DNA from 4 places in the Streptomyces panacea genome. Region 3 is predicted to be linked to each of the others. Evidence: riboswitches for the same ligand, from Rfam matches in the RefSeq annotation. Region 3 holds a riboswitch; each other region holds the start of a gene.

The links. Region 3 has a riboswitch for cyclic di-AMP ahead of P3L51_RS21490 (M23 family metallopeptidase). Riboswitches for the same ligand answer to the same signal wherever they lie in the genome.
Region 1: linked by a shared signal. The riboswitch ahead of P3L51_RS25715 (C40 family peptidase) and the one ahead of P3L51_RS21490 (M23 family metallopeptidase) in region 3 are both predicted to bind cyclic di-AMP.
Region 2: linked by a shared signal. The riboswitch ahead of P3L51_RS06565 (transglycosylase family protein) and the one ahead of P3L51_RS21490 (M23 family metallopeptidase) in region 3 are both predicted to bind cyclic di-AMP.
Region 4: linked by a shared signal. The riboswitch ahead of P3L51_RS06200 (M23 family metallopeptidase) and the one ahead of P3L51_RS21490 (M23 family metallopeptidase) in region 3 are both predicted to bind cyclic di-AMP.

Annotation. Positions count from the first base shown of each region.
Region 1 covers NZ_JARJHW010000131.1:10,884-18,184, forward strand. Annotated here, with positions in the region: gene P3L51_RS25705 (ATP-dependent Clp protease proteolytic subunit) at 1-630, shown strand, start outside; gene P3L51_RS25710 (hypothetical protein) at 638-946, shown strand; cyclic di-AMP (ydaO/yuaA leader) riboswitch at 1,336-1,502, shown strand; gene P3L51_RS25715 (C40 family peptidase) at 1,506-1,976, shown strand; gene P3L51_RS25720 (ATP-binding protein) at 1,999-2,445, opposite strand; gene P3L51_RS25725 (8-amino-7-oxononanoate synthase) at 2,755-3,960, opposite strand; gene bioB (biotin synthase BioB) at 4,104-5,255, shown strand; gene P3L51_RS25735 (adenosylmethionine--8-amino-7-oxononanoate transaminase) at 5,248-6,564, shown strand; gene bioD (dethiobiotin synthase) at 6,566-7,301, shown strand, end outside.
Region 2 covers NZ_JARJHW010000016.1:40,750-48,050, reverse strand. Annotated here, with positions in the region: gene P3L51_RS06590 (NAD(P)/FAD-dependent oxidoreductase) at 1-741, opposite strand, end outside; gene P3L51_RS06585 (Ppx/GppA phosphatase family protein) at 1,164-2,090, opposite strand; gene P3L51_RS06580 (DUF501 domain-containing protein) at 2,087-2,713, opposite strand; gene P3L51_RS06575 (FtsB family cell division protein) at 2,740-3,210, opposite strand; gene eno (phosphopyruvate hydratase) at 3,414-4,700, opposite strand; gene P3L51_RS06565 (transglycosylase family protein) at 4,982-5,686, opposite strand; cyclic di-AMP (ydaO/yuaA leader) riboswitch at 5,690-5,866, opposite strand; gene P3L51_RS06560 (transglycosylase family protein) at 6,131-7,078, opposite strand; gene P3L51_RS06555 (cytochrome P450 family protein) at 7,220-7,301, opposite strand, start outside.
Region 3 covers NZ_JARJHW010000092.1:14,715-22,015, forward strand. Annotated here, with positions in the region: gene lhgO (L-2-hydroxyglutarate oxidase) at 1-391, shown strand, start outside; gene trmB (tRNA (guanosine(46)-N7)-methyltransferase TrmB) at 585-1,388, shown strand; gene P3L51_RS21485 (PrsW family intramembrane metalloprotease) at 1,453-2,817, shown strand; gene P3L51_RS21490 (M23 family metallopeptidase) at 2,841-3,905, opposite strand; cyclic di-AMP (ydaO/yuaA leader) riboswitch at 3,917-4,071, opposite strand; gene P3L51_RS21495 (PP2C family protein-serine/threonine phosphatase) at 4,377-5,465, opposite strand; gene P3L51_RS21500 (MerR family transcriptional regulator) at 6,010-6,756, opposite strand; tRNA gene P3L51_RS21505 (tRNA-Met) at 6,889-6,962, opposite strand; gene P3L51_RS21510 (hypothetical protein) at 7,044-7,223, opposite strand.
Region 4 covers NZ_JARJHW010000015.1:13,929-21,229, reverse strand. Annotated here, with positions in the region: gene P3L51_RS06220 (CobW family GTP-binding protein) at 1-99, shown strand, start outside; gene P3L51_RS06215 (DNA gyrase/topoisomerase IV subunit A) at 116-2,566, opposite strand; gene P3L51_RS06210 (M16 family metallopeptidase) at 2,852-4,222, shown strand; gene P3L51_RS06205 (M16 family metallopeptidase) at 4,240-5,607, shown strand; cyclic di-AMP (ydaO/yuaA leader) riboswitch at 5,827-5,992, shown strand; gene P3L51_RS06200 (M23 family metallopeptidase) at 6,006-6,809, shown strand; gene P3L51_RS06195 (HPr family phosphocarrier protein) at 6,880-7,161, opposite strand; gene P3L51_RS06190 (bifunctional acetate--CoA ligase family protein/GNAT family N-acetyltransferase) at 7,296-7,301, shown strand, end outside.

The DNA.
Region 1 (7,301 bases), on a different contig from region 3:
CGTCCTTCCGCCCGTTACGTCCTGCCGGAGTTCACCGAGCGGACCTCCACCGGGACCCGCTCCCTCGACCCGTACTCCAAGCTGTTCGAGGGACGGATCGTCTTCCTCGGCACCGCCCTGGACGAGACCTCGGCGAACGACGTGATCGCGCAGCTGCTGCATCTCGAATACGCGGCGCCCGACCAGGACATCGCGCTCTACATCAACTCCCCCGGCGGCTCGCTGAGCGCCATGTCCGCCATCTACGACACGATGCAGGTCGTCGGCTGCGACGTGACGACCACCTGTCTCGGCCAGGCGGTGTCGACCGCCGCCGTCCTGCTGGCCTCGGGGGCGCCGGGCAAGCGGATGGCACTGCCCGGCGCGCGCGTCGTCCTCCAGCAGCCGGGAATCGAGGAGCCCGTGCGCGGCCAGCCGTCCGATCTCGCCATCCACGCCGAGGAGTTGCTGCGGCTGCGGGCCCTGATGGCACGGATGCTGGTGCGGCACACCGGTCAGAGCGCCGAGCGGGTCGACTCCGACATCGACCGGGACACCATCTTCGACGCGACGGGCGCCATGGAGTACGGCCTGGTGGACCAGGTCGCGCGGGACCGCAGGGCATCCCTCGGCTTCAACTCCCCCGGGTGAGCGCCCGATGCTGCCACCGGAACTGCCGCCGCTGCCCGCGCTGACCCGCGCCGAGGGCGACTTCGTCGACAGCTACCTCCGGGTCGTCGACCTGGTGGGCCGGATCAACCCGTCGCGCGCCGACGACACGTACGGCGCACTGCGGGCCGCACAGGCCCTGGTGGCCCGAGCGGCCGAACTGCGCGACGCGCTGACGCTGATGCACGCGCGGGGCGAGACGGAGCTGCACACACCGACCCTGGACCGTACGCTCCGGATGCTCGACGGGGAGCGCAGGGCCGGACGCGTCACCATGCCGCCCGGACCGGCGACTTGAGGTGACATGACACCGACACGGCGGCGCGACGCGATACGGACCGGCGACCCGCCGTCCCGCGCGGACACGCCCGTTCCGACGCGCCCGTAGGGCATTTGGCTGCCCGTTCGGCGTATCGACCCGCCCGAAGCGGCCGGGCCGGCAACTTGCGACGGGCGATCGGCCGTCCGGCCGTAACGTCTCGCTGCGTCGCAGGTACAGCGCGTGAGCGGTCGGATGAGCCGTTCACCGAATCGGCCATACCAACCCCAATGGGTCATACGTGATGAGAGTCACACAAGGTCGTTTCAACGCGGAATCGCGCTGAGGCCGCGTCAAGATCCGTGTGACGACAAGCCCCCGCCACCTCGGCGGGGCGGTCCGGGTGGACGCCGAGTCCTGCCGCCGCTCCGGATGACTGGTCGACACGAGTGGATCGGCAGGAGTGGAGGACCCGAGCAGTTCGGGGCGGTCCGACCATGGACCGCTCCTCGGGGTGAAGCCGCTCACGCGGCCGGGCGTCTTCGCCAGTCCGAACCCGACAGGTCATCCTTCACAGGCGGCTGACGAAGGGTTCCGCATGTCCGCGCAGACGCATGTCCCGTCGCTGCTCTCCCGGGCCGGTACCGCATCGGCCCTCCTCGCCGCCGTGGGCGGCACGATGCTGGCGCCCGGCGCCGTGTCGGAGGCCCACGCCCAGCCCGTCGCCACCAGGGCGCTGGATGTGGCCGCCTCCAAGAAGGGCGCGCCGTACATGTACGGGGCGTCGGGTCCACACCGGTTCGACTGTTCGGGTCTGACGCTCTTCTCGTACAAGAAGGCCGGCAAGGCGCTCCCGCGTACCGCTCAGGAGCAGTACAACCGGACGCGGCACATCGCGGCCTCCAGCCGCGAACAGGGCGACCTGGTGTTCTTCCACTCCGGGAACAGCGTCTACCACGTCGGGATCTACGCCGGCGGCGGCAAGATGTGGCATTCGCCGAAGAGCGGCCAGGTGGTGCGGCTCCAGCGCATCTGGTCACGGAGCGTCTGGTACGGCCGGGTCGGCTGACGCCCCGTCGGCCCCGGGCCGCTCAGCCCCGGGCCTGGTCGTCCTGGGTCCGGGCCGTCCAGGGCAGGGTGATCCAGACCGTCTTGCCGCCGTCCGCGGTGGGTGTGACGGACAGTCCGCCGCCGTACTCGGCGGTCAGCGCCCGGATGATGACCATGCCGCGGCCGTTGTCCTGCTGGACGGCGGCCGGGAGCCGCTGCGGCCACCGCGGGTGGCTGTCGGTGACTCCGAGGCGCAGTCGCTCGTCGCGCTCCAGGGTGAGGTCGACCGTGAAGGTCGGCGACCTGCCGAACGTGTGCTGTACGGCGTTGGTCGCGAGCTCCGAGATGATCAGGCGAACCGTTTCGGCGGTGTCCGCGTCACCCGGCAGGCCCCATTCGGCGAGAACACGGGCGACGTATCTGCGTGCCTCCGGTACCGAGGCCGGATCGCTCGGCAGGGTGACGGATGCTTCCTGATGGTCTGCCATGGCGACGCTGTCCCTTTCCCACCGGGACGCAGACCGACCTATGGCTGATGCCCGCGAGTACGTCCCCGGATTGCGCTTCGCGCCACACTGCCACCAACGACACCCGACGCACGGGCGATCCGCCGGGATATGGCCCCCTCTGTCGCTCTAAGCGGTGAACCCTGCTACGCGAGACCGTATTTGAGCGGACTCAAGTTTCCGGCCCCGGCGACCGACAGGCGACGGCGCGCGCGGGGAAGTCCGCGGGCCGTCCGCGGGGAAGTCGGCGGCCCTGTTCGCGGCCCCGTCCGCGGGGAGGTCCGCGCGTGCTCAGGCGGCCGGTGTCACGGCCCCGGCGGGCGCGGTCGCGACGATCGTCGCCAGCGCCGCCTCGACCTGAACGCCGGTCAGGTCCGCGCGGGCCGTGAGCCTGATCCGGGAGATCCCGTCCGGCACCGACGGCGGCCGGAAGCAGCCCACCACCAGACCCGCCGCCCGGCAGTCGGCGGCCCACCGCACGGCCGCCCCCGGGGACGGCGCCCGGACGGAGACGACAGCCGCGTCCGGGCGTACGGCGGTCAGCCCCGCCCCGGTCAGCCCGCGGTGCAGCGCGAGCGCCACCGCCCGTGCCCGTACCGCCAGCGACGGGTCCCCGCGCAGCAGCCGCAGGCTCGCGAGCGCGGCACCGGCGGCGGCCGGGGCGAGGCCGGTGTCGAAGATGAACGACCGTGCCGTGTTGACGAGTTGGTCGATGACCCGGGCCGGCCCGAGGACCGCGCCGCCCTGGCTGCCCAGCGACTTGGAGAGCGTGACCGTGGCGACCGTACCCGGGTCGCCGGCCAGACCCGCCGCGTGTACGGCGCCCCGGCCGCCGTCGCCGAGCACCCCGAGACCGTGCGCGTCGTCCACGAGCAGGGCGGCGCCCCGCGTACGGCACACCTCGCCCAGCCGCGCGAGCGGCGCCGCGTCGCCGTCCACCGAGAACACCGAGTCGCTGACGGCCAGGGCCCGCACACCCCCGTGCGCTCCGAGCGCCTTGTCCACGGCCTCCGGGTCCGCGTGGGGTACGACCACGGTCTCGGCGCGCGAGAGCCGGCAACCGTCCACGATGGAGGCGTGGTTGGCCGCGTCCGACACGACGAGCGAGCCGCGCGCGGTCAGCGCGGTGAGGGCGGCGAGGTTCGCGGCGTACCCGGACGACAGGACGAGAGCGGCCTCGAAACCGCAGAAGTCGGCCAGCTCACGCTCCAGTTCGGCGTGCAGGGCGGTGCTTCCGGTGACCAGGCGCGAGCCGGTGGCGCCCGCGCCCCAGCGGCGCGCCGCGTCGGCCGCCGCGTCCGTCGTCACCGGGTGGTGCGTGAGCCCCAGATAGTCGTTGCCGGCGAGATCCAGCAGCGCGGAGTCGGCGGGGCGGGGCCGTAGCGTACGGACGAGACCGGACCGTTCGCGCCGGAGCGCCTCGTCGTCGATCCAGCCGAACGGGTCCGGCGGCGTCGAAGGGGACGGCGTGCTCGGCACGGGCGGCTCGGTTGGCACGGCTCGGGTCCTTTTGTAGGCAGCCCACAGACCCTAACCGCCGACGGGCGGGCTCAAGGTGTGGTCATACACACACCTGAATGCACCTGTCTTGTGGGTTTCATCCTTGGCCCGGAGGCCCGCCGTAGGCCAGGATCGGCGCCATGGACCTGCTGAACACACTGGTGGAGAAGGGCCTTCGGCGCGAGCTGCCGTCGCGCGAAGAAGCGCTCGCCGTGCTGACGACCTCCGACGACGAACTGCTCGAAGTGGTGGCCGCGGCCGGGAAGGTGCGCCGCCAGTGGTTCGGGCGGCGGGTCAAGCTCAACTACCTGGTCAACCTGAAGTCCGGGCTCTGCCCCGAGGACTGCTCGTACTGCTCGCAGCGGCTCGGGTCCAAGGCCGAGATCCTCAAGTACACCTGGCTGAAGCCCGACGAGGCGTCCAAGGCCGCCGCGGCCGGAGTGGCCGGCGGCGCGAAGCGGGTCTGTCTGGTCGCGAGCGGCCGGGGACCGACGGACCGGGACGTCGACCGCGTCTCGCAGACCATCGGCGCGATCAAGGAACAGAACGCGGACGTCGAGGTGTGCGCCTGTCTCGGGCTGCTCTCGGACGGTCAGGCGGAGCGGCTGAAGGCGGCGGGCGCCGACGCGTACAACCACAACCTCAACACCTCCGAGTCCACGTACGGCGACATCACCACCACCCACACCTACGCGGACCGGGTGGAGACGGTGCGGCACGCGCAGGGCGCGGGCCTGTCGGCCTGTTCCGGGCTGATCGCGGGCATGGGCGAGAGCGACGCCGACCTGGTGGACGTGGTCTTCGCGCTGCGCGAGCTGGACCCCGACTCGGTGCCGGTCAACTTCCTCATCCCCTTCGAGGGCACACCGCTGGCCGAGGAGTGGAACCTGACTCCGCAGCGGGCGCTGCGCATCCTGGCGATGGTGCGGTTCGTCTGCCCCGACGTGGAGGTCAGGCTGGCGGGCGGGCGTGAGGTGCACCTGCGGACGATGCAGCCGCTCGCGCTGCACCTGGTCAACTCGATCTTCCTCGGCGACTACCTCACCAGTGAGGGCCAGGAGGGCAAGGCGGACCTGGACATGATCGCGGACGCCGGGTTCGAGGTGGAGGGCGCGGACACGACGACGCTGCCCGGACACCGGGGCGGCGGCTGCGCGAGCGCGTGCGGTTCCCCGGCGGACGGCGCCGAGCCGGTGGCCGAGCCGGCCCCGGCGGAAGCGGCGTCCGTACGTACCGACCTGGTGACCGTCCGGCGGCGCGGTGCCGGTACGGATCTGGCGCCCAATGCCTGACACCCCGCCGCGGGGCTCGCTCGGTCCGGGCGAGCTGCTCGCGCTGGACCGGGCGCATGTCTGGCATCCGTACGGCCCGATGCCCGGCCGCACGGACCCGCTGGTGGTGGAGTCCGCCTCCGGTGTACGGCTCCGGCTCGCCGAACCGGCGCACGGGCAGCGTGAGTTGGTCGACGGCATGTCGTCCTGGTGGTCGGCGGTCCACGGCTACAACCACCCGGTCCTCAACGAGGCGGCGCACGACCAGCTCGCCCGGATGAGCCATGTGATGTTCGGCGGGCTCACCCATGAGCCGGCCGTCCGGCTGGCGGCCCGGCTCGTGGAGATCACCCCCGAACCGCTCCAGCACGTCTTCCTCGCCGACTCCGGTTCGGTGTCGGTGGAGGTCGCCGTCAAGATGTGCCTCCAGTACTGGCGTTCGCTGGGCCGCCCGGCCAAGCAGCGGCTGCTGACCTGGCGCGGCGGCTACCACGGGGACACCTGGCAGCCCATGTCGGTGTGCGACCCCGAGGGCGGTATGCACGGGCTCTGGTCGGGGGTGCTGCCGCGCCAGATCTTCGCGGACGCGCCGCCGGCCGGCTTCGAGGCGTACGACGAGACGTACGCGGACCATCTGCGCGCCCTCGTCGCCCGTCATGCCGACGAACTGGCCGCCGTGATCGTGGAGCCGGTGGTGCAGGGCGCGGGCGGCATGCGCTTCCACTCCCCCGAGTACGTGCGGGTGCTGCGCGAGGCCTGTGACGAGTACGGCGTACTGCTGATCCTCGACGAGATCGCGACGGGCTTCGGCCGCACCGGCGCTCTCTTCGCGGCGGAGCACGCGGGCGTCTCTCCCGATGTGATGTGTGTGGGCAAGGCGCTGACCGGCGGCTATCTCACGATGGCGGCGACCCTGTGCACATCGGCGGTGGCGACGGGTATCTCGCGCGGCGAGGTGCCCGTCCTCGCCCACGGCCCCACCTTCATGGGCAATCCACTGGCGTCGGCCGTGGCGTGCGCCTCGATCGACCTGCTGCTGGCCCAGGACTGGCGGGGCGAGGTCAAACGGATCGGGGCGGGGCTGCGTGACGGCCTCGCCGACACGGCGTCACTGCCCGGGGTGAAGTACGTGCGCGTCCTCGGCGCGATCGGCGTCGTACAGCTGGACCGGGAGGTCGACATGGCCGCGGCGACACGCGCGGCGGTACGCGAAGGGGTGTGGCTGCGGCCGTTCCGCGACCTCGTCTACACGATGCCGCCGTACGTGACGGACGACGACGACCTGGCCCGGATCTGCCGCGCGGTGGCGGCGGCGGCGCGGGAGGGCTGAGATGGGTGTACTGATCGTCTCCGGGACGGGGACGGAGATCGGCAAGACGGTCGTCACGTCGGCCGTCGCCGCGGTGGCGCTGTCCCGGGGCCGTACGGTCGCGGTGCTGAAGCCCGCGCAGACCGGTGTCGCGCCCGGCGAGTCGGGCGACGTGGATGAGGTGATCCGTCTGGCGGGCGGCGTCACGACGGTCGAACTGGCCCGTTATCCGGAGCCGTTGGCGCCCGCGACAGCGGCCCGGCGAGCCGGTGCGACGCCCGTGCGGCCCGAGGAGATCGCGGAGACGGCCGCGAAGCTGGCGACCGAGTACGACCTGGTGCTGGTCGAGGGTGCGGGCGGCCTGCTGGTGCGTTTCGACCACGAGGGCGGCACGCTCGCGGACGCCGCGCGGCTGCTCGCCGCCCCGGTGCTGGTGGTGGCGCCCGCCGGGCTCGGCACGCTCAACGCGACAGCGCTGACGGCCGAGGCGCTGCTCACCCGCGGGATCGAAGCGCTGGGGGTGGTGATCGGCAGCTGGCCCGCCGTGCCGGATCTGGCGGCGCGCTGCAATCTGGCCGACCTGCCGGGTGTGGCGGGTGCCCCGCTGCTCGGGGCCGTACCGGACGGCTCGGGCGCGCTGGCCCCGGCGCTGTTCCGTGCGCGTGCGGGCGACTGGCTGGCTCCCGCGCTGGGCGGGGGCTGGGACGCGGCGCGGTTCACGGCGGGTGCCGCCGGGCCGGGTCTGTGGGGTGCCGCGC
Region 2 (7,301 bases), on a different contig from region 3:
GTCGACGCAGGACTCCATACCGGTCTTGAGGTAGATCTCGACGCCGCGGCTCTCCAGGTGCTCCTTGCCCCAGCTGCCCAGCTTCGGGCCGACCTCGGGAAGGATCTTGTCGGCGACATCGACCAGCAGGAAGCGCATGTCCTCGCGCTTGACGCTCGTGTAGTACTTCGCGGCGTCGCGCGCCAGGTCCTCGACCTCACCGACGGTCTCGGCGCCGGCGAAGCCACCGCCGACGAAGACGAAGGTCAACGCCTTGCGGCGGACGTCCTCGTCGGTCGTCGAGTCGGCCTTGTCGAGCTGTTCGAGCACGTGGTTACGGAGACCGATCGCCTCCTCGATGCCCTTCATACCGATGCCCTGCTCGGCGAGGCCGGGGATCGGGAAGGTACGGGAGACGGCGCCGAGCGCGACGATCAGGTAGTCGAAGGGCAGCTCGTAGGCCTCGCCGACGAGCGGCGACACCGTGGCGACCTTGCGGTCCTGGTCGATGGTCGTGACCCGGCCGGTGAGCACCTCAGCCTTGGGCAGCACGCGTCGCAGCGGTACGACGACGTGCCGGGGCGAGATGTTTCCGGCGGCGGCTTCGGGGAGGAAGGGCTGGTACGTCATGTACGAGCGGGGGTCGACAACCGTGACCGTCGCCTCCCCGTAGCGCATCTTCTTCAGAATGCGACGAGCTGCGTACAGGCCTACGTACCCTCCGCCTACAACAAGGATCCTGGGACGCTCCGTGGTGCTCATGCCATCGAGTATCCACCCGCCCTGGAGGGGGTGCTCGTGAGCCCCTTCACAAGCACCCCCCACACCTCTGCTACACTGCGCGGCCCCCATGATCCACATCCGGCTCCGGCGGTGCGACCAGGTGGTGTCGTGAGACCTTCCACACCCCTCGTGAGCTGGCCCTTGAGACCTTTCCCGGCGGTGGACCACCGGGTGGTTCACACGCCCGCAATGCCGCCGGTACAGCCCGTTGACCGGCCGTACAGGGGGGTCGGGGCGGTGCCTGGGGTCCCCAGGGAGTGATGTGCGTCCAACCCGGCGGTTTTCCTTGTGAAGAACTTCACGAACTTCGTTCCGGAGCGTGGCGCAGAGCCCCCGTAAGACCCCCGTAAAGACGCTCCCGGCACCCCGGAACGCCCCCGCGACACCCCCCGGTCACCCGTTCAGGCGATCGACCAGCCGATGCCGTCGAGGATGTCGTGCTCGCTCACGACGACCTCCCGCGCACCGGTCCGTTCCATGATCGTGAGCAGGATCAGCGCGCCCGCGCCGATCACGTCGACGCGCCCCGGATGCATCACCGGAATCGTCGCACGTTCGGCGTGGGTGGAGGCGAGCAGCGTCGTGGTGATCTCCCGGACCACGTCGAAGGGGATGCGCGCGTGGTGGATCGCCTCCGAGTCGTACGCCGTCAGACCCAGCGCGATCGCCGCGACCGTGGTGACGGAGCCGGCCAGGCCGACCAGGGTGCGGGCCTCGCCGAGCGGGACGGCCCGCTCCGCCGTGTCGATGGCGGCGGCGATGTCCGCGCGCAGGGCGGTGATGTCGGCGAGGGTGGCCGGGTCGGCCGGGCGGTGCCGTTCGGTCAGCCGTACGCAGCCCATGTCCACCGACCGCGCGGCCGTGACCCGGTCGTCGCCGACGACGAACTCGGTGGAGCCGCCGCCGATGTCCACGACCAGGTAGGGCTTCGCCAGGTCGGTGCGGCCGGTCAGCTCCTTGGTGGCGCCGGTGAAGGAGAACTCCGCCTCCTGGTCGCCGGTGATCACCTCGGGTTCGACACCGAGGATGTCGAGGACGCCGCGTACGAACTCGTCGCGGTTCTCGGCGTCACGGGAGGCGGAGGTGGCCACGAAGCGGATCCGGTCCACGCCGTGTTCCTTGATGACCCCGGCGTACTCGCGGCAGGCCGCGAAGGTGCGCTCCAGCGCCTCGGGGGCGAGCCGGCCCGTCCGGTCGACGTCCTGGCCGAGCCGCACGATCGTCATGCGCCGGTCGAGGTCGACGAGTTCGCCGGTGGCGGGGTCCGCGTCGGCCACGAGGAGGCGGATGGAGTTCGTACCGCAGTCGACGGCCGCGATCCTGGTCATACCGTGTCCTCCGCGTCGGCCTGGGCTGCGGGCCGGGCGTCCTGCTCGGCGTCGGGCTGGGCGGCGGCCTCGGCGTCGGTCTGGGCGGCGTCGGCGTCCCCGGGCTTTGTGAACGGGATCACACAGGGGCCCTTGCGCCACCACTCGGGCAGCATCGCCAGCGCCTCGTCGCCCAGCGGGTTCACTCCCGGACCCGCCGCGAGCGAGTGGCCGACCAGCACGTGCAGGCACTTCACCCGGTCCGGCATCCCGCCGGCGCTCGGGAAGCCCGCCAGCACGTCGATGGCGTCACGGCGCGCGATGTAGTCCTCGTGGGCCGCGCGGTACGCGGCGGCCAACTCCGGGTCGGTGGCGAGGCGTTCGGTCATCTCCTTCATGACACCGTTCGCCTCCAGCGTGCCGATGGCCGAGGCCGCGCGCGGGCAGGTCAGGTAGTAGAGCGTCGGGAACGGCGTGCCGTCCGGGAGTCGCGGGGCGGTCTCCACCACATCGGGCTGCCCGCAGGGGCAGCGGTGCGCGATGGCGCGCAGACCGCGCGGGGGCCGGCCGAGCTGTTGCTTGAACGCCGCGACGTCCGCCTCGGTGGGTTCGCCGCGTGTCGTCTGCGGAGGGGGCGTTTGCATACCTGCGTCGGTTTCCTTGATGTCTGTCAGTCCGTCCGGTCGGCGCTGTCGACGCCGTCCAGGAGATTGGAGTACCAGGGCCGGTCGGCCGCGCCCTGGTCGGTGCGGCGCTCGTCGGCCGCCCGGGGGTCGGCCATGATGTAGCCGGTCTCCCCCGGCATCACGTAGTGCAGATGCTCGCGCGCCAGCCGCTGGACGTACGCGTCGTCCTGGAGTCGGGCCTTCTCGTCACGCAGTTCCTCGACCCGCCGCGCCGCCTCGCGCGTCAACTGCCTCTGCTCCGCGATGTCGCTCCGCTGCGACACGTACTGCCGCATCGGGTAGGCGAGCGCCACGATCAGCGAGCAGACGACGAGCACGAGGAAGGCCGCGCGTCCGGTGAGCCGGGAGCGGCGGGCCTGCCTGCGGGTCTGCGAGCGGTAGACGCGGGCGGCGGTCTGCTCGCCCAGGATCCTGATCTTGGTCGCGGTGGAGAACCGGTCCCGGTTCGCGGCCATGGTCCCGCCTCCCTGGAGGCCCGGCGGACCCCTCGTACCTCTGTACCGCCGTACTGCCTCTGTACGCGCGTACGTCCCCGGACACGGTACGGGACCGTGGCCGGGGACGGCCGTAGGACGGGCGGGGCAATGACCGGTGCCCCAGGGGCGGTCCCGGAAGGGTCAGCCCTGGGAGGGCAGTCCCTGGAGGGCCCGCTGGAGGGTCAGTCCTTGAAGCGGGGGAACGCGCTGCGGCCCGCGTACACCGCCGCGTCGTCGAGGATCTCCTCGATGCGCAGCAGCTGGTTGTACTTGGCGACGCGCTCGGAGCGGGCCGGGGCGCCGGTCTTGATCTGGCCGCAGTTGGTGGCGACGGCCAGGTCGGCGATCGTGACGTCCTCGGTCTCACCGGAACGGTGCGACATCATGCACTTGAAGCCGCTGCGCTGCGCCAGCTCGACGGCGTCCAGGGTCTCGGTCAGCGAACCGATCTGGTTGACCTTGACGAGCAGGGCGTTGGCCGAGCCCTCCTCGATGCCACGGGCCAGGCGCTCGGGGTTGGTGACGAAGAGGTCGTCGCCGACGATCTGGACCTTGGAGCCCAGCTTGTCGGTGAGGACCTTCCAGCCGGCCCAGTCGTCCTCGAAGAGCGGGTCCTCGATGGAGACGAGCGGGTACGAGGCGACGAGCTCCTCGTAGTACTCGGTCATCTCGGCGGCCGAGCGCGACTTGCCCTCGAACTCGTAGGAGCCGTCCTTGTAGAACTCCGAGGCCGCCACGTCGAGCGCGAGCGCGATGTCCTTGCCCGGGGCGTAGCCGGCTTCCTTGATGGCCACGAGGATCAGGTCGAGCGCGGCGCGGTTGGACTCCAGGTTCGGCGCGAAGCCGCCCTCGTCGCCGAGGCCGGTGGAGAGCCCCTTCTCCTTCAGGACCTTCTTCAGCGTGTGGTAGACCTCGGCACCCCAGCGCAGGGCCTCGGAGAACGACTCGGCGCCGATCGGCGCGATCATGAACTCCTGGATGTCCACGTTGGAGTCGGCGTGCGACCCGCCGTTGAGGATGTTCATCATCGGAACGGGCAGCAGGTGCGCGTTCGGGCCGCCGAGGTAGCGGAAGAGCGGCAGGTCCGAGGCCTCGGACGCGGCGTGCGCCACGGCCAGGGAGACACCGAGGATGGCGTTGGCGCCGAGCGAGGACTTGTCGGGCGTGGCGTCCAGGTCGAACATCGCCTGGTCGATCAGGCGCTGCTCGGTGGCGTCGTAACCGACGAGCTCCGGGCCGATCTGCTCGATGACGGCGAGGACCGCCTTCTCGACACCCTTGCCCTGGTAGCGGTTCTGGTCACCGTCGCGGAGCTCAAGGGCCTCGAACGCACCGGTGGACGCACCGGAGGGGACAGCAGCACGGCCGGTGCTGCCGTCGTCGAGGCCGACCTCGACCTCGACCGTTGGGTTGCCTCGGGAGTCAAGGATTTCCCGGGCTACGACGACGTCGATGGACGGCACGAGCATCTCCTTCTGGGATGTGACGCGTGGAGTGCAGAGCCTCGTTGGCCTTGCGGCATGAGCCTAACCGGCTCCCGGTCGGCGGTCGGCAGATGCCCGCCCGCTGGGACGAAAAGAGTCCTGAATGCCCGTTCAGCCGCGAATGTCCTGGGGTCCGGCCCGGCCCGGTCCAGCCCTGTCCGGTCCGGTCCGGCCCGAAGGCGGTGGCGGCCGGGCGGGGCCGAGCCCCGGCACGGCGCGTCCGGGGGGAGTGAGGCGCGCCGTGCCGGGGCTCGGGCAGGGAAGGGTCAGCTCAGGTGGAGCTGCTGACCCGGGAAGATCTCGTCGGCGTTCTCGACGATGCCCTTGTTCAGATCGAAGAGCTTCTTCCAGCCACCTTCGACCTTCTTGGTGTCGGCGATCTTGGAGAGCGTGTCGCCGGCCTTGACCTTGTACTCGCCGTCGCCCTTCTTGACCGGGCCGCGCGTCTCACCGCGCGAGGCGGACTGCTCCTGCGCGGCGCGCGGGGCGGACTCCTGCTTCGGAGCGGCCTTCGGGGCGGCCTTGGGAGCGGCCTTGGGGGCCTGCTCCTGGGCCTGCTGGCCGGAGTCGTCGGAGCCGGCGTTGTTCGCGGCGTTGGACAGGCCGACGCCACAGCTCGGCCAGGCACCCTTGCCCTGGCCCGCCAGGACCTTCTCGGCGACCTGTATCTGCTGGGACTTCGAGGCCTGGTCGGCGCTGGACGCGAAGGCGCTGCCGCCGTACGCGGCCCAGGTGGAGGAGGAGAACTGGAGGCCGCCGTAGTAACCGTTGCCGGTGTTGATCGACCAGTTGCCGCCGGACTCGCACTGGGCGACGGCGTCCCACTCGGAGGTGGTGGCCGCGGAGGCGGAGGTGGCGCCGATCAGCGGGACCGCGACAGCGGCACCGGTGATGCCGGCGAGCGTGGCGTAACGGACGGCCTTGGACGGGCGGCGGTGCTTGGCCCTGCCGGACTTGCTGGAAAACAGCATGCGAGATCTCCTCACCGACGCCTACGAGGTGAGCTGTCGGGTTCGGGCCAAGTGAGTTGCCCGGCCGTGTGACCCGGGAACGCCTTCACGTCCCCCTGCACACGACTGCACCCCGAGCCGGCCGTACTGACCGGCACTTACCTTTGGGTCCCCCGCTCCTGCCTTCGGCGCTTGACGCGACGACTACTCCCCCCGACCGACGGCAGGATTCGGCGTGACGGTCGACGGTGCCCGCGGTGCGAGCGGTTCAGACCGTAAACACAGACATCCCGGATGTTCAAAGGAGGAACATCCGGGATGATTCGCCCATCCCGTCCCGGGGAAACCCCTGTTTACGCAGGTCGGGACGGAGGCGGGGCGACGTGCCGGTCAGACCGCATCAGTTGGGGCGAAGAGACCCTTGTCTCACTTGCCCAGATACGGACATAGACCGTTTAACTACCCCTACTTCGCGGCCAGATCGAGACTCTGGCCCGGCAGGATCAGGTCGGCGTCGGAGCCCACGACCTCGCGGTTCGCCTTGTAGAGCGCGGACCAGCCGCCCTCCACCTTCTGCTCGTCGGCGATGGCCCACAGGTTGTCGCCGGCGCGGACGGTGTACGAGCCGTCGGCGGCGGTGTCGCCGTCGCGTGCCGAACCGTCACTCCGCGAGGCATGACGACCGCCGTCGCGCGCTTCGTCCGACGTGCCCGCTTCGGCCGTTCCATCCGATTCGCCCGATCCGTCCGAGGCGTCGGCCGACGTGCCCGCCTCGGGTGCCGCCTCGCCGCGGTGCTTGCCCTGGCCGCCGCCGGCCTCGGTAGCGGCGTCCGTGCTCGACTCCGTGCCCGGCCCCCCAGTGCCGGGCTCCTGGGCCTCCGAGGCGGAGTCACGGCCGAACTGACCGGACGCGGGCGTCGACTCGGGAGCGGCGGGCAGGACGGCCGTCTCGCTCGGCTCGGGCTCCGCGGGCGCCTTGGACTTCTGGGCGGCGTCGGAGGAGTCACCGGAGGGCTCGCCGTCCGGAGCCGTACCGGCGTCCGCCGTGAGCCCGGTGACCAGCGCGCAGGTCGGCCACGCGGTCGGCCCCTGCGCGTCGAGGATCTTCTCGGCGACGGCTATCTGCTGGCTGCGGCTGGCCTGGTCGGCGGTGGGCGCGTACGCCGTACCGCCGAAGTCGGACCAGGTCTCCTGGGAGATCTGGAGCCCGCCATAGAACCCGTTGCCGAGGTCGGCGCTCCACATGCCGCCGCTCTCGCACTCGGCGACGCGGTCCCAGGTGGTGGCGTCGGCCGCGCTGGCGCCGGTCGCGCCGAGCAGCGGAATGGCGATCGCCGAGCCTGTCACCCCTGCCGCGACGACGAGGGCGGGGGCTTGACGGGGCCGACGGTGCCGGCCGTTCCCGGAGCGCATGCGGTTGCCTTCCGTGAGACTGCTGAAACGTGAATCCCGAACACGTGACTGCTGAGACGGTCGTGAACGTAGCCGTACTCCAAGGTCTGTCACAAGTCGATGCAGCGGAGATCACGTGAAAGTCACAGTGTTGACGATCCGTCAGTCACGCACCGCTGTGAACTGCACCGGGAGCGTGCGCAGTCCACGCATGATGAGCCCCCCACGCCACCGCAAATCGGAT
Region 3 (7,301 bases):
GGCCAGGGAGGGCTACTCCTGGTCCGCCGTGCGCCCCCGTGAGCTGGCGGGCACCCTCGGCTGGCCCGGCTCCTGGCGGATAGCGCGCAGACACTGGCGCTACGGGGCGGGCGAGCTGCGCCGCTCACTGTCCAAGCGCGCCTTCGCCACCGCCGTACGCCGGCTGCTGCCCGCCGTGACGGACGCGGACCTGCGCCCCGCGACGGCCGGGGTGCGCGCCCAGGCGGTGCTGCGGGACGGCACGCTGGCCGACGACTTCCTGATCCAGGAGTCACCGCGCACGGTGCATGTGCTCAACGCCCCGTCACCGGCGGCGACGGCGGCTCTCCCGATCGGCCGCGAGGTGGCGAGGCGGGCGCTGACGATGCTGAGGGACGCGGACGGGGCGTAGGGCCGCGGGGCACCCGGGGCGGGTCCGGCGGGTCCGTAGAATCGAGAGAATCCTGTCCGAGCCGGCGGTAGACGTCGTGCCTGAGAAATCGTGCCGAGAAGACGTGTCCGAGACCCAGATGACCCAGATGAACGTGAACAGCGACCGCGACGGTGACGGCGCGCGCGCCGACGACGCCCACCCCTGGTCCCGGATGTTCCCCGGGGGCTCGGGGCCGGCCGCCGACCCCGCCGGATCGCACTTCGACCGCCGTATCCGCAGCTTCCAGCCGCGCCGCAGCCGCGTGACGACCGGCCAGGCCGATGTCCTGCGGCGGCTGTGGCCGTCCTGGGGCCTGGACATCGACGGACAGCGGGTGCTCGATCTCGACGCGCTCTTCGGCGGGCTGCCGGTCGTCCTGGAGATCGGCTTCGGCATGGGCGAGGCGACCGCGCGGATGGCCGCCGACGATCCGGGCACCGGGATCCTCGCCGCCGACGTCCACACACCGGGGCAGGGCAACCTCCTGCGTCTCGCCGAGGGCGACGGACTGTCCAACATCCGGGTGGCCAACGGCGACGCGATCATCCTGCTGCGGGAGATGCTGGCGCCCGGTTCGCTGGACGGGATACGCGTCTACTTCCCCGACCCGTGGCCCAAGACGCGCCACCACAAACGGCGGCTGATCCAGCCCGAGTTCCTCGACCTGGCCGCGCCCCGGCTGAAGCCCGGTGCCGTACTGCACTGCGCGACGGACTGGGAGCCGTACGCCGAGCAGATGCTCGACGTACTGACCGCGCACCCCGCCTTCGAGAACACCGCCCCGGACGACGGTTTCGCGCCGCGGCCCGACTTCCGGCCGCTCACCCGGTTCGAGGGCCAGGGCATCGACAAGGGGCATGCCGTACGCGACCTGGTCTTCCGCCGCGTCGCGGACGGGGTTCCGGCCGAGGTGGACGGCGCTCCGGCCGAGGTGCACGACGTTCCGGCCGAGCAGGACGGCGCTCCGGCCGGGTAGCACGCCGGCCGGGACGGACCGGGCACCGTCGCGGGGTGTCGGTGGCGCTCGTTAGGGTCAGGAGGTGTCCGAACCGTCCCGACCGCCGCCGCACGCCCCTCCGCCCCCGCACCCGCTCCCGCACCCGGCGATCCCCGCGTTCGAGCAGCAGGAGCGGGCCGGTGACATGTGGGCCGCCGTGCCGGAGCGCTCCCGCTGGCGCTACCGGCCCTACCGCTCGTTCTGGCGGCACCCGGCCGTGCGCGCGGGCGCGGTGATCATCCTGCTCGCCATCTGCGGCCTGCTGATCCTCGCGCTCGTCCGGGAACAGACCGGCACGCGGGGCTTCCTCGTCGGTCTCGGTCTGGCGACCCTGCCCGTGCCGCTGCTGATGGCGGCCTTCCGCTGGCTGGACCGGGTCGAGCCGGGGCCCTGGCGGAATCTGATCTTCGCCTTCGCCTGGGGTGCCTGCGCCGCCGCCCTCGTGGCGATCACCGCGAACTCCTTCGCGACCCAGTGGATAGCCACCGCCACCGCCGACCCCACCGGCGCGGAGTCCCTGGGGGCCACGGTGGTGGCGCCGATCGTCGAGGAGAGCGCGAAGGCCGCCGCGATCCTGCTGATCTTCCTCTTCCGCCGGAAGTCGTTCACCGGTCTCGTCGACGGAGTCGTCGTCGCCGGCTTCACCGCGACCGGCTTCGCCTTCACCGAGAACATCCTCTATCTCGGCAACGCCTTCGGCGAGGACCAGCAGATCGGCAACTCGGGCCTCGCGTCCGTGACCGCGGCGACCTTCTTCGTACGGGTCGTGATGTCGCCGTTCGCGCATCCGCTGTTCACGGTCCTGACGGGCATCGGCTTCGGCATCGCCGCCGTCGCCCCCCGCCGCCTGCGGGTGAGCCGCCGGCTGGCGCCGGTGCTCGGCCTCGTGCTGGCCATGGGCGTGCACGCCCTGTGGAACGGCTCCACGTCACTGTTCGGCCCGTACGGCTTCTACGCGGTGTACGCGGCCTTCATGGTCCCCGCCTTCGCCCTGCTCACCTGGCTGGCGATCTGGAGCCGGCAGCGTGAACTGCGCACGGTGTCGGCCGAGTTGCCGGCGTACGCGGCAGCCGGCTGGCTCGCCGAGACCGAGCCGCTGGCGCTGTCCTCGATGCGGGCGCGCTCGATGGCGCGCGATGTGGCGGGCCGTACGTACGGGCCGTCGGCGGCCCGTACGGTCGGCGAGTACCAGGCGTTCGCGACCGCCCTCGCGTTCCTGCGCCACCGGGCGGGGCGCGGCGACGCGGGCCGGGACTTCGCCGAGCGCGAGCAGGAACTGCTGCACCACATGTGGCAGCGCCGGGAAATGGCGTCGCCCGCGCTGGCTTACGCGGCGCGGGCGACGGGGCGGGTGTGGACTCCGCCGCCGTACATCGACTACGGCGGCTACAACCCGTATCGGAACTAGAACACCCAGGGCGCTTAGGGCACTTAGGGCGTGAGTCCCTTGCTGCGGAGCCAGCTCAGCGGGTCGATCCCGCTGCCGCCCGCGGTGTGCACCTCAAGGTGCAGGTGCGGGCCGGTGACGTTGCCGGTGGCTCCCACGCGTCCGACCGTCTCGCCGGTGTTGACCTTCTGGCCGGCGCTGACGGTCATCGAGGACAGGTGGGCGTACCAGATCTCCGTACCGTCGCCGAGCTCCAGCACCACGCGGTAGCCGTACGACCCCGACCAGCCGGCCGACTTGACGGTCGCGCTGTGGACGGCCTTGGCGGGCGTGCCCGTGGGGGCGGCGAAGTCCAGGCCGGTGTGCTGGCCGGAGGACCACATGGAGCCGGTCTGGCCGTAGGTGGAGGTGAGCGTGTACGAGGAGGTGGGGAGCGAGAAGCTGGCGGCCAGCTTCTCCAGGCGCTCCTTCTCGGCCTTGCGCTCGGCCGCTTCCCTCGCCTTGCGCTTCTCCTCGGCGGCCTTCGCCTCGGCCTCGGTCTGCTGCTTCTTCGCCTCGGCCGCGGCCGTCTCGGCGGCGGCCGTCTCGGCGCTCGCCTTCTGGGCGGCGTCGGCCTCGGCCTGCTGCTGCTCCGCCTGCTGGAGGATGCGGGCGCGCAGCGCCTCGCCGGAGTCGGTGGTGCCCTGCTGGGCGTCCGCGGCGGTGAGGCCCGCGGTGGTGAGCGGGGAGGGGGTCTCGTCGCTCTTCTTGTCGCCGTCGGACATGAAAGACCCGACACCGGGAAGAGACTTGGCGTCGGGGAAACTGTCCGAGAGCGCGTCGGGAAGTGATATCGAGACCGCGGGCTTGTCCTGCGCGGAGGCGATGCCTCCCGCGCCGACCGCCGCGATGACGCCCACTCCGAGGACCGTGGAGCTGCGGGCGAGAGCGTTGCGCTGCTTGGCGACACGGTGCTTGCCGCGTACGGGACGGATGGAGTCCGCGGTGGGATTCCACTCCTCCCAGTCCCTGGTCGCCTCGTCGTCGGCGCGATCGGTACCGGCGAACCGGCTCCCGGGACCGAAATGGACCGGGGCTGAGGCTTCGGGGGCAGGCCTGTTGGACGCCACTGGGGCGCTCTCCTTTCCTTCCTTCTCGCCTACCGGGTTAGCTGACGGGTTCGGAGCAGGAAGGTCTCCTACGAGCGTTCTTGGCCGCACGAGGCAGCAAGAGACGCCCGATTCACCCCAATTGGTGGTTCCCCGGTTTCCTTGCGGAATTCGGCGCGTGCGCACGGTGCCGTCTCTTTCGACGGCTGGGACAACCGCGCTGCGTTATCGAACGTTAATAGACGACCGGGGCTTATTCCAAGCTGTTCCGGGTGATCGTTAGCGGGCCCGGCCCGGACCAACCGGGACACAAGCGGGTGGAATCGGGCGAGTCGATCGCCCCTCCGACCGTGTGCGATCACACACTCGAACTGACGGTGCGTCAAATATTATGCGGAGTGGTGCGCCCCAACTACGCAGCGTGCCGGGCGAGATGACGACACACGGCGAAGGGATCGCGAAGAGACGGAGGAGATACGGGAAGCGACGCCGTCACGGCACGACGGGCATCGTCCGGCGCCGCTCCGGCTGCCGCTCGGTGGGCCTGCTGACGGCCAGCAGCGCCATGTCGTCCGTACTGCCGCCGCCGGTGTGCAGCCGTACGTCCCCGACGATCGCGTCGAGCATCTCGTCGGGGCCGGGGAAGATCCGTCCCGCGAGCCGTTCGCGCGGGTTGTAGAAGACGCCCGCCGTGTTGCGCGCCTCGGTGAGCCCGTCCGTGTAGAGGAGCAGCGTCGCCCCGGCCCGGTACGGGATCTCGTCCGCGCGGTCCGGCCAGGAACCCAGCTCGCCCATCCCGAGCGGCAGCGCCGGATCGGCGGGGGCCAGCACGGTCAGTCCGCCGTCGTCCGCGAGCAGCAGCGGCTCCGGGTGCCCCCGGTTGACCACGCGCACCATGCCCTCGGCGTGCGGGATCTCGGCGAGTACGGCGGTGGTGAAACCCTCGAACAGATCGATCCCGTCGCGCCGCGTGCCCTCGCGCGCCAGCGCCCGCTCCAGCCGCTGCGCGACCCCTTCGAGCGACCGCTCCTGCTCGGCGGCCTCGCGGAAGGCGCCGATGACGACGGCCACGGTCTCGACGGCGGCCATGCCCTTGCCGCGTACGTCGCCGACAACCAGCCGTACCCCGTACTCCGTGTCCTGGACGGCGAACAGGTCGCCGCCGATGAACGCCCCCTCCTCCGCGGCCTCGTAGCGCGCGGCGATGTGCAGCCCGCCGATCCGGGAGGCGGGCGTCGGCAGGACGGCCCGCTGGGCGGCCTCGGCGATGACGCGCGCCGACGCCAGGCGCTCACCGCTCCGGCGTACGACACCGTTGATGGCCAGCGCGAGGACGGAGACGGTGAAGACGGTCAGCGATTCGGTGATCGTCGCGACCTCGTCGACCGTGTCGTTGAAGAAGTGCAGTCCGAGCACGGCGGCCAGGGACAGGAGGCCGATGACGAGCGTGCGCGCGAACGAGAAGAACGGGGCCGCGACCAGCGGCGCCGCCGCGAAGAGCGGGGAAGCGGTGATCGCGGTCGGGGTCGCCTGATCCATGATGATCCCCGCCACGAGGATCAGGAAGGGCAGGATCGCCACGACCGGATGCGCCGACCGGGCGGCGTGCCGGCCGCGCCCCCGTCTGGCGGGACGGGGATCGCCGGGACCGAAACCCGGGGGGTGCCGGTCGGCGGAGGGAAAGCCCTCCCAGGTGGGGTCGTCCGGGTCGAAGCTCGGCGGGATCGAACTCGGGGCGTGGGAGTCGGCCGGGTTGGCGCCCGTCCAGCCGGAGCGGGAGTCGGGGTCGGCGCGCCGGAAGCCGCGGCGGACGCCGCGCCGGATCCCGCGCCGGGCGTTGTCGCCGAGGCCGCGGAGCCTGGTGGACAGGCCGGGACGGCGGACAGCCCCGTCGGCGGGACGGCGGCCGTCGCTCCCGCCGCCGCCCGCCGTCCCGTCGTCTCCGCTGTCTCTCTGCCCCACCTGTGTCTCCTGCCCGGTCCGTCGACGGCTGCGGACGGTGCCGCGCCCTTCCCAGGCTGGCCCCTTACGCGCCGGGGGGCTACCCGCCGTCGACCGACTGGGCTACCGGTGGGCCGGTGCGGTGACCGGAGCCCGGCCGGGAAGTCAGCCCGGGGGCGGGCCGTCAGTCGGTGAGGTGGCGCTCGGCGTACACCTTCATCGCGTCCCGTACGAGGACGGCCGCGCCTTCCGCGTACTTGTCGTAGTTACGGCCGAAGCGCGGGTCGTCGACGTACATCGCGCCGACTCCGATGACATACGACCTGGAAGGGCTCGTGGTGCTCGACAGCCAGTCGCAGTGCCGGGCGGCGATGGCCTGCGCCTCGTCGCTGTCGGCGGCGAGACCGTCCTTCCTGGCCCGGCCCCAGTCGCGGGCGATGTTCTCGTGCAGGTCCATGAACTCCCGGCGCTCGCTCTCGTTCAGCGAGCGCCACCAGCGGTCCGCCTTCGCGTACGCGTCCCGGCCCCACCGCTCGGTCACCTCGCGCTCGTAGCGGGTGTGATCGAAGCCGTCGAGAATTTCCTCGGCCATGAGCTGTTCTCCCCTCTCGGTCCTGTGGAGAGTGGTCCGCACCGACGCGATCAGACGTCCCACGCGCGCACGCTCCTGTTCGAGCAGCGCGAGATGGGTGCGCAGGGCGGCGGCCGTGTCCTGTTGGCCGTCGAGGATCTCGGCGATCGCGGGCAGGCCGAGACCGAGTTCACGCAGCAGCAGGATCCGCTGCAACCGGACGAGGGCGTCCTGGTCGTAGTAGCGGTATCCGTTGCCGCCGACCCGGCTCGGGTCCAGCAGCCCCAGCTCGCCGTAGTGCCTGAGCGTGCGGCTCGTCGTGCCGGCCTTCTTCGCGATGTCCTGGATCGACCACTCCATGACCGAAACGCTAAATCTTGACGTTGCGTAAAGGTCAAGCGTGATCCGGCGCCCGGACGCGGCTGGGCACGGGATCACGAGAGCACGACGAAGGCCCGGATCCAGTGGATCCGGGCCTTCGTCTTTTTCCAGTAGCGGGGACAGGATTTGAACCTGCGACCTCTGGGTTATGAGCCCAGCGAGCTACCGAGCTGCTCCACCCCGCGCCGTTGAATGCAACACTACGCCATCCGGACCAAGATCATTTCCATTTACCCGGCCAGGGAGTGTCGGGGGCCCCGATCGGCCTAAGCCGCCTCCACCACATCGGCCCGGACCGCCGCGGCCCACTCGACCAGCAGCCGCTGATACTCCTCCTGCTCGGCGGTGGACAGCGCCCGGCCCGCGCGCGCCCACAGGGCACGGATCTCCGTGTTGACCACGGCGGCGGGACGGACGGGAACGCTGGCATCAGAGGAAGCTGACATGGCGTAAGGCTACGGCCAGCCACTGACAATCGGCAGAGCGTGTCCCCCACGACCTCGTACCGCCACCGTCCGGAGCCC
Region 4 (7,301 bases), on a different contig from region 3:
GAGGCCGCCGAGGCAGGCCCGGACGAGTCCGCCATGTGGGGCGTCCTGCGCTACGTACGGTCCGGGCCGGCGGCCGGGGAGGCCGCCGACCCGGTCTGAGCGTGGACCGCCTCCGTCAGCTCGCCGGACCGGCCAGTACGGCGACGACCGACGGCGGCGGCGTACCCGAACCGTCCCTGCGCGGATCCAGCTCCGGCAGCTGGGCCGGCGCCCCGTTCTTCTGCGCCGCCCGGGCCGGGGCCGCGCCCGCCCAGGCGAAGGTCAGCAGATCCTCACCCTTGAGGAACCGCTGGCAGCGCACCCCGCCGGTGGCCCGCCCCTTGCGCGGATACTGGTCGAACGGCGTGAGCTTCGCCGTCACCTCCGAGTCGTCCAGCGTGCCGTGCGAGCCCGCGACCGTGTAGACCACCCCGTCGCCCGCCGGATCGACCGCCGTGAAGGAGATCACCGAGGCACCGTCGGTCAGCTTGACGCCCGCCATGCCCCCGGCGGGCCGGCCCTGCGGCCTGACCTGCGAGGCCTGGTAGCGCAGCAGTTGGGCGTCTGAGGTGATGAAGACCAGATCCTCCTCGCCCGTACGCAGCTCGGCCGCGCCCACCACCCGGTCACCCTCCCGGAGGCTGATGACCTCCAACTCGTCCTTGTTGGACGGGTAGTCGGGGACGACCCGCTTGACGACGCCCTGGAGCGTGCCCAGCGCCAGGCCGGGCGACGACTCGTCCAGCGTCGTCAGACAGACCAGATCCTCGTCCGGCTCCAGCGTCAGGAACTCCGCGAGCGGCGCCCCGCCCGAGAGATTCGGCGCGGAAGCGGTGTCGGGCAGTTGGGGCAGGTCGATGACGGAGATCCGCAGCAGCCGTCCGGTCGAGGTGACCGCGCCGACCTCGCCGCGCGCCGTCGCGGGCACCGCCGAGACGATCACGTCGTGCTTCACCCGCTTGCCGTCGCCGCTGCCCAGCGGCCCGCCGTTGGCCGTACGCGCCAGCAGCCCGGTGGAGGACATCAGCACCCGGCACGGGTCGTCGGCCACCTCCAGCGGCACCGCGGCGACCGGCGAACTGCCCGACTCCAGCAGCACCGTGCGCCGGTCGGTCCCGAACTTCTTCGCCACCGTGGCCAGTTCGGAGGAGACGAGCTTGCGCAGCTCGGCGTCCGACTCCAGGATCCCGGTCAGCTCGTCGATCTCTCCGTTGAGCCGGTCGCGCTCGCTCTCCAGCTCGATCCGGTCGAACCGGGTGAGCCGGCGCAGCGGCGTGTCCAGGATGTACTGCGTCTGGATGTCGCTCAGCGAGAAGCGCTCGATCAGCCGCTCCTTGGCCTGCGCCGAGTTGTCGCTCGACCGGATGAGGCGGATGACCTCGTCGATGTCGATCAGCGCGACGAGCAGCCCCTCGACCAGATGCAGCCGGTCGCGCCGCTTGGTCCGGCGGAACTCGCTGCGCCTGCGCACGACGGTGAACCGGTGGTCGAGATAGACCTCCAGCAGCTCCTTGAGCCCCAGCGTCAGCGGCTGGCCGTCCACCAGCGCCACGTTGTTGATGCCGAAGGTCTCCTCCATCGGCGTCAGCTTGTAGAGCTGCTCCAGCACCGCCTCGGGGATGAAGCCGTTCTTGATCTCGATGACCAGACGCAGCCCGTGCATCCGGTCCGTGAGGTCCTTGACGTCGGCGATGCCCATGAGCTTCTTCGCCGAGACCAGGTCCTTGATCTTGGCGATCACCTTCTCCGGGCCGACGGCGAAGGGCAGTTCGGTGACGACGAGGCCCTTACGGCGCGCGGTGACGTCCTCCACGGTGACCGTGGCGCGGATCTTGAACGTCCCGCGCCCGTTCTCGTACGCGTCCTTGATGCCCTGGAGACCCACGATCCGGCCGCCGGTGGGCAGGTCGGGCCCCGGCACGTACCGCATCAGCGTTTCCAGGTCGGCGCCCGGGTGCTTGATCAGATGCCGGGCGGCGGCGATGACCTCGCCCAGATTGTGCGGCGCCATGTTCGTCGCCATACCGACGGCGATCCCGGAGGCGCCGTTGACCAGCAGGTTCGGATACGCGGCGGGCAGGGTGACCGGTTCTCGCTCCTGGCCGTCGTAATTCGACTGGAAATCGACGGTGTCCTCGTCGATCGACTCCGTCATGAGTGACGTGGCGTCAGCCATCCGGCACTCCGTGTACCGCATCGCGGCCGGCGGGTCGTCGTTACCGAGGGAGCCGAAGTTGCCGTGCCCGTCGACGAGCGGCAGCCGCATCGAGAACGGCTGCGCCATCCGGACGAGGGCGTCGTAGATCGACGCGTCCCCGTGCGGGTGCAATTTACCCATCACCTCGCCGACGACGCGGGCGCACTTCACATAGCCGCGGTCGGGGCGCAGGCCCATCTCGTTCATCTGGTACACGATGCGGCGGTGCACCGGCTTCATACCGTCCCGGGCGTCCGGCAGGGCGCGGGAGTAGATCACCGAGTACGCGTACTCAAGGAAGGAGCCCTGCATTTCATCGACCACGTCGATGTCGAGGATCTTCTCCTCGAAGTCCTCCGGCGGCGGGGTCTTCGTGCTGCGGCGGGCCATCGCTGCTGCGGCTCCTTCACAGGTCTGTGCGGGTCTGGGCGGACAACTAGAGGAACTGACGCCGACCATTGTGGCCCGCCGCACCGACAACGCCGACCTCGACCCGTCGTTGAACGGTCCGAGACGCCGTTTCCGGCGCCCCCGTACGAGCCCGTCGAGCGTCGGTCACGGGCCGATGGCGAGTCCTCGCCGCTTCCCCGGACACGGGAACTTCGCCAGGCGCGGGCACGCTTGCATACAGTGGCAGGACTTCTCCATATCGCGATCGAAGGGACGTACATGCCCATGGGTCACACGGCCACAGCGCAGGCCAGTTCCGGCGGCCTGACAGCGACCGAGCACCGGCTCGCCAACGGACTGCGCGTGGTGCTCTCCGAGGACCACCTGACCCCGGTCGCCGCGGTCTGCCTCTGGTACGACGTCGGCTCACGCCACGAGGTCAAGGGCCGTACGGGCCTCGCCCACCTCTTCGAGCACCTGATGTTCCAGGGCTCGAAGCAGGTCAAGGGCAACGGTCACTTCGAGCTGGTCCAGGGCGCCGGCGGCTCGCTCAACGGCACCACCAGCTTCGAGCGCACCAACTACTTCGAGACCATGCCCACCCACCAGCTGGAGCTCGCCCTCTGGCTGGAGGCCGACCGCATGGGCTCGCTGCTCTCCTCCCTGGACGACGAGGGGATGGAGAACCAGCGCGACGTCGTGAAGAACGAACGCCGCCAGCGTTACGACAACGTGCCCTACGGCACCGCCTTCGAGCGCCTGACCGCGCTCTCCTACCCCGAGGGCCACCCGTACCACCACACCCCGATCGGCTCGATGGCCGACCTGGACGCGGCGACCCTCGACGACGCGCGGCAGTTCTTCCGTACGTACTACGCGCCGAACAACGCGGTGCTGTCGGTCGTCGGCGACATCGACCCCGAGCAGACGCTCGCCTGGGTCGAGAAGTACTTCGGCTCGATCCCCGGCCACGACGGCAAGCAGCCGCCGCGCGACGGCTCGCTGCCCGAGACCATCGGCGGGCAGCTCCGTGAGGAGATCCACGAGGACGTCCCGGCGCGCGCGCTGATGGCCGCCTACCGGCTGCCGCAGGACGGCACCCGCGAGGCCGACGCCGCCGACCTGGCGCTCACCGTCCTCGGCGGCGGCGAGTCCTCGCGTCTGCACAACCGCCTGGTGCGCCGCGACCGTACGGCCGTCGCCGCCGGATTCGGGCTGCTGCGTCTCGCCGGCGCGCCCTCGCTGGGCTGGCTGGACGTGAAGACGTCCGGCGGCGTCGAGGTCCCGCAGATCGAGGCCGCGGTCGACGAGGAGCTGGCCCGGTTCGCGGCCGAGGGCCCCACGGCCGAGGAAATGGAACGCGCCCAGGCCCAGTTGGAGCGCGAGTGGCTCGACCGGCTCGGTACGGTCGCGGGCCGCGCGGACGAACTGTGCCGGTACGCGGTGCTGTTCGGCGACCCGCAGCTGGCCCTGACCGCCGTCCAGCGGGTGCTGGACGTCACGGCCGACGAGGTGCGCGCGGTGGCCGAGGCCCGGCTGCGCCCGGACAACAGGGCGGTGCTGGTCTACGAGCCGACGACCGCCGACGACGAGGACGCCGCTTCCGACGAGATCACCGACGAGACCCTCGACCAGCACGAAAAGGCGGACCAGTGACCGACGCTGCCGTGACCATGGAGTTCCACCCGCAGCCGACGGCCGGAGAGGCCAGGCCCTGGGCGTTCCCCGCACCTGAGCGCGGCGCGCTGCCCAACGGCCTGACGGTGCTGCGCTGCCACCGCCCCGGCCAGCAGGTGGTGGCCGTCGAGATCTCCCTCGCCGCCCCGCTGGAGGCGGAGCCCGAGGGCCTGGACGGTATCGCCACGATCATGGCCCGCGCGCTGTCCGAGGGCACCGACAAGCACACCGCCGAGGAGTTCGCCGCCGAGCTGGAGCGCTGCGGCGCCACGCTCGACGCGCACGCCGACCACCCCGGCGTCCGGGTCTCCCTGGAGGTCCCGGTCTCCCGGCTGCCCAAGGCGCTCGGCCTGCTCGCCGACGCCCTGCGCGCGCCGCTGTTCTCCGAGAGCGAGGTCGGCCGGCTCGTCACGAACAGGCTGGACGAGATCCCGCACGAGCAGGCCAACCCGGCCCGCCGCGCGGCCAAGCAGCTCTCCAAGGAGCTGTTCCCGGCCACCTCGCGCATGTCGCGTCCGCGCCTGGGCACCGAGGAGACCGTCGGACGCATCGACGCGAAGGGCGTCCGCGCCTTCTACGACGCGCATGTCCGCCCCGCCACCGCCACCGCGGTGATCGTCGGCGACCTCACCGACGTCGATGTCGACGCGCTGCTCGCCGAGACCCTCGGCGACTGGACGGGCGACACCTCGGAGCCGCGCCCCGTGCCGCCGGTGACCGCCGACGACACCGGCCGGGTGGTGATCGTGGACCGGCCCGGAGCCGTCCAGACCCAGCTCCTGATCGGCCGCGTCGGTCCCGACCGGCACGACCGTGTCTGGCCGGCCCAGGTGCTCGGCACGTACTGCCTGGGCGGCACGCTCACCTCCCGGCTCGACCGGGTGCTGCGCGAGGAGAAGGGCTACACCTACGGCGTGCGGTCCTTCGCGCAGGTGCTGCGCTCCGACCCGCAGGGCACGGGCGCCTCCATGCTCGCCATCAGCGGCTCCGTGGACACCGAGTCGACCGGGCCCGCGCTGGACGACCTGTGGAAGGTCCTGCGTACGCTCGCGGCCGAAGGACTGACGGACGCCGAGCGTGAGACGGCCGTACAGAATCTGGTCGGGGTCGCGCCGCTGAAGTACGAGACGGCCGCGTCCGTCGCGGACACGCTCGCCGACCAGGTCGAGCAGCACCTCCCGGACGACTTCCAGGCGCAGCTGTACGCGCGCCTGGCCGAGACCGGCACGGTCGAGGCGACGGCCGCCGTCGTCAGCGCCTTCCCGGGCGACCGGCTCGTCACGGTGCTCGTCGGGGACGCCTCGGTGATCCGGGAGCCGATCGAGGCCCTGGGTATCGGCGAGGTGAAGGTCGTCACCGGCTGAGGCCGACGACGCCCCACGCGGCGACCGCGCGAAACGGATAAAGGGAACCCCGGTGACGAACCTGTCGCCGGGGTTCCCCGCTATGTCCGCATTCAGGAGGACGTTGCCTGAATGCCCTGTGGCGTGCGCTACAAAATGGCCTGTCCGTTTGGTGATTGAAAGATGACCCCTTTAGCGTCGGTCCGGCTGTCCGCCAGAGCCCGCCGCATCCGCGGCACCGGACAGCCATCGCCGAGTCCCCGTCAGGCGCGAGCCTGGGGAGCCGGGGACCCATTCACGTCCCTGGGGTGAATCGGGGGCCTTCGCGCAATCCGCGGAGGAGCCCGTAGGAGACCTTCCTGCTCCGAACCCGTCAGCTAACCCGGTAGGCGAGAAGGAAGGAAAGGACCAGCCACTTCATGGCGTTCACCCGTGCCCCCGGGAAGCACCGTGCCCCGAGCCGAATGACGCGCAGAAGCGCGAACATCGCCGGAGTCGCGACTCTCACAGCGGCCGGTGTCATCGGCACCCTCGCCTCCCCGGCGCTCGCCGCCGACGTGGAGGCGGCCGTCGCCCAGGACGCCGTCCCGGTCACCCCGGTCCGCGCCATCGTCATCGACACCTCGCTCGCCGCGAAGATCGACGCCCAGGCCGACGCGCAGCACCTGGCCGTCCGGAAGGCCGCGGAGGCGAAGGCGGAGGCCAAAGCCGCGGCCCGCGCCAAGGCCGAGGCGAAGCGCAAGGCGGCGGCCCGCGCCAAGGAGATCCGCGAGGAGAAGGAGCGCGCGACACGGGCCGCGGAGCGCGAGCGCCTCAACTCCTACCGACTCCCCGTCACCGGCTCACCGGTCACCACCGGCTATCGGACCGGCGGCGCGCTCTGGTCCTCCGGCAGCCACTCCGGCGTCGACTTCCGCGCGGCGTCCGGCACTTCGGTCGTGGCCGTCGGCGCGGGCACCGTCGTCGAGGCCGGCTGGGGCGGCGCGTACGGCAACAACGTCGTCATCCGCATGAACGACGGCACGTACACCCAGTACGGACACCTCTCCTCGATCGGCGTCTCCGTCGGCCAGAGCGTCACGCCGGGCGCGCGGATCGCGCTCTCGGGCTCGACCGGCAACTCGACCGGCCCACACCTGCACTTCGAGGCACGGACGAGCGCGGAGTACGGCTCCGACATCGACCCGGTCGCGTACCTGCGCGCGCACGGCGTCGGCGTCTGACGGCACGGACATCCACCTACGACGAAGGCCCCGGCGTCCCGCGCCGGGGCCTTCGTCGTACAGGTGCGGCTCAGACGGTCTCGGGAAGCTCGTCCAGTCCCTCGGCGACCAGCTTCGCCAGCCGGTCCAGCGCGGCGTCGGCGTCGTCCGCGTCGGAGAACAGGACGATCTCGTCGCCGCCCTGCGCGCCCAGTCCCAGCACGGCGAGCATCGACGCCGCGTTGACCGGGCTGCCGTCGGCCTTGGCGATCGTCACCGGAACGCCGGAGGCCGTGGCGGCGCGGACGAAGATGGAGGCGGGACGGGCGTGCAGGCCCTCGGCCCAGCCGACGTTGACGCGGCGCTCAGCCATGGTGTTGCCCTTCAAAGTCACAGTTGTTGTCTAGACCAGTGTCTCATGTGCCCCGTAACGGACCGGTGAGGCACCCCCAGACTGCCCCGGCCGGACAACCGCCGCTACCCGTGTGCGCGCCGTAGGCTCTCCCCATGACG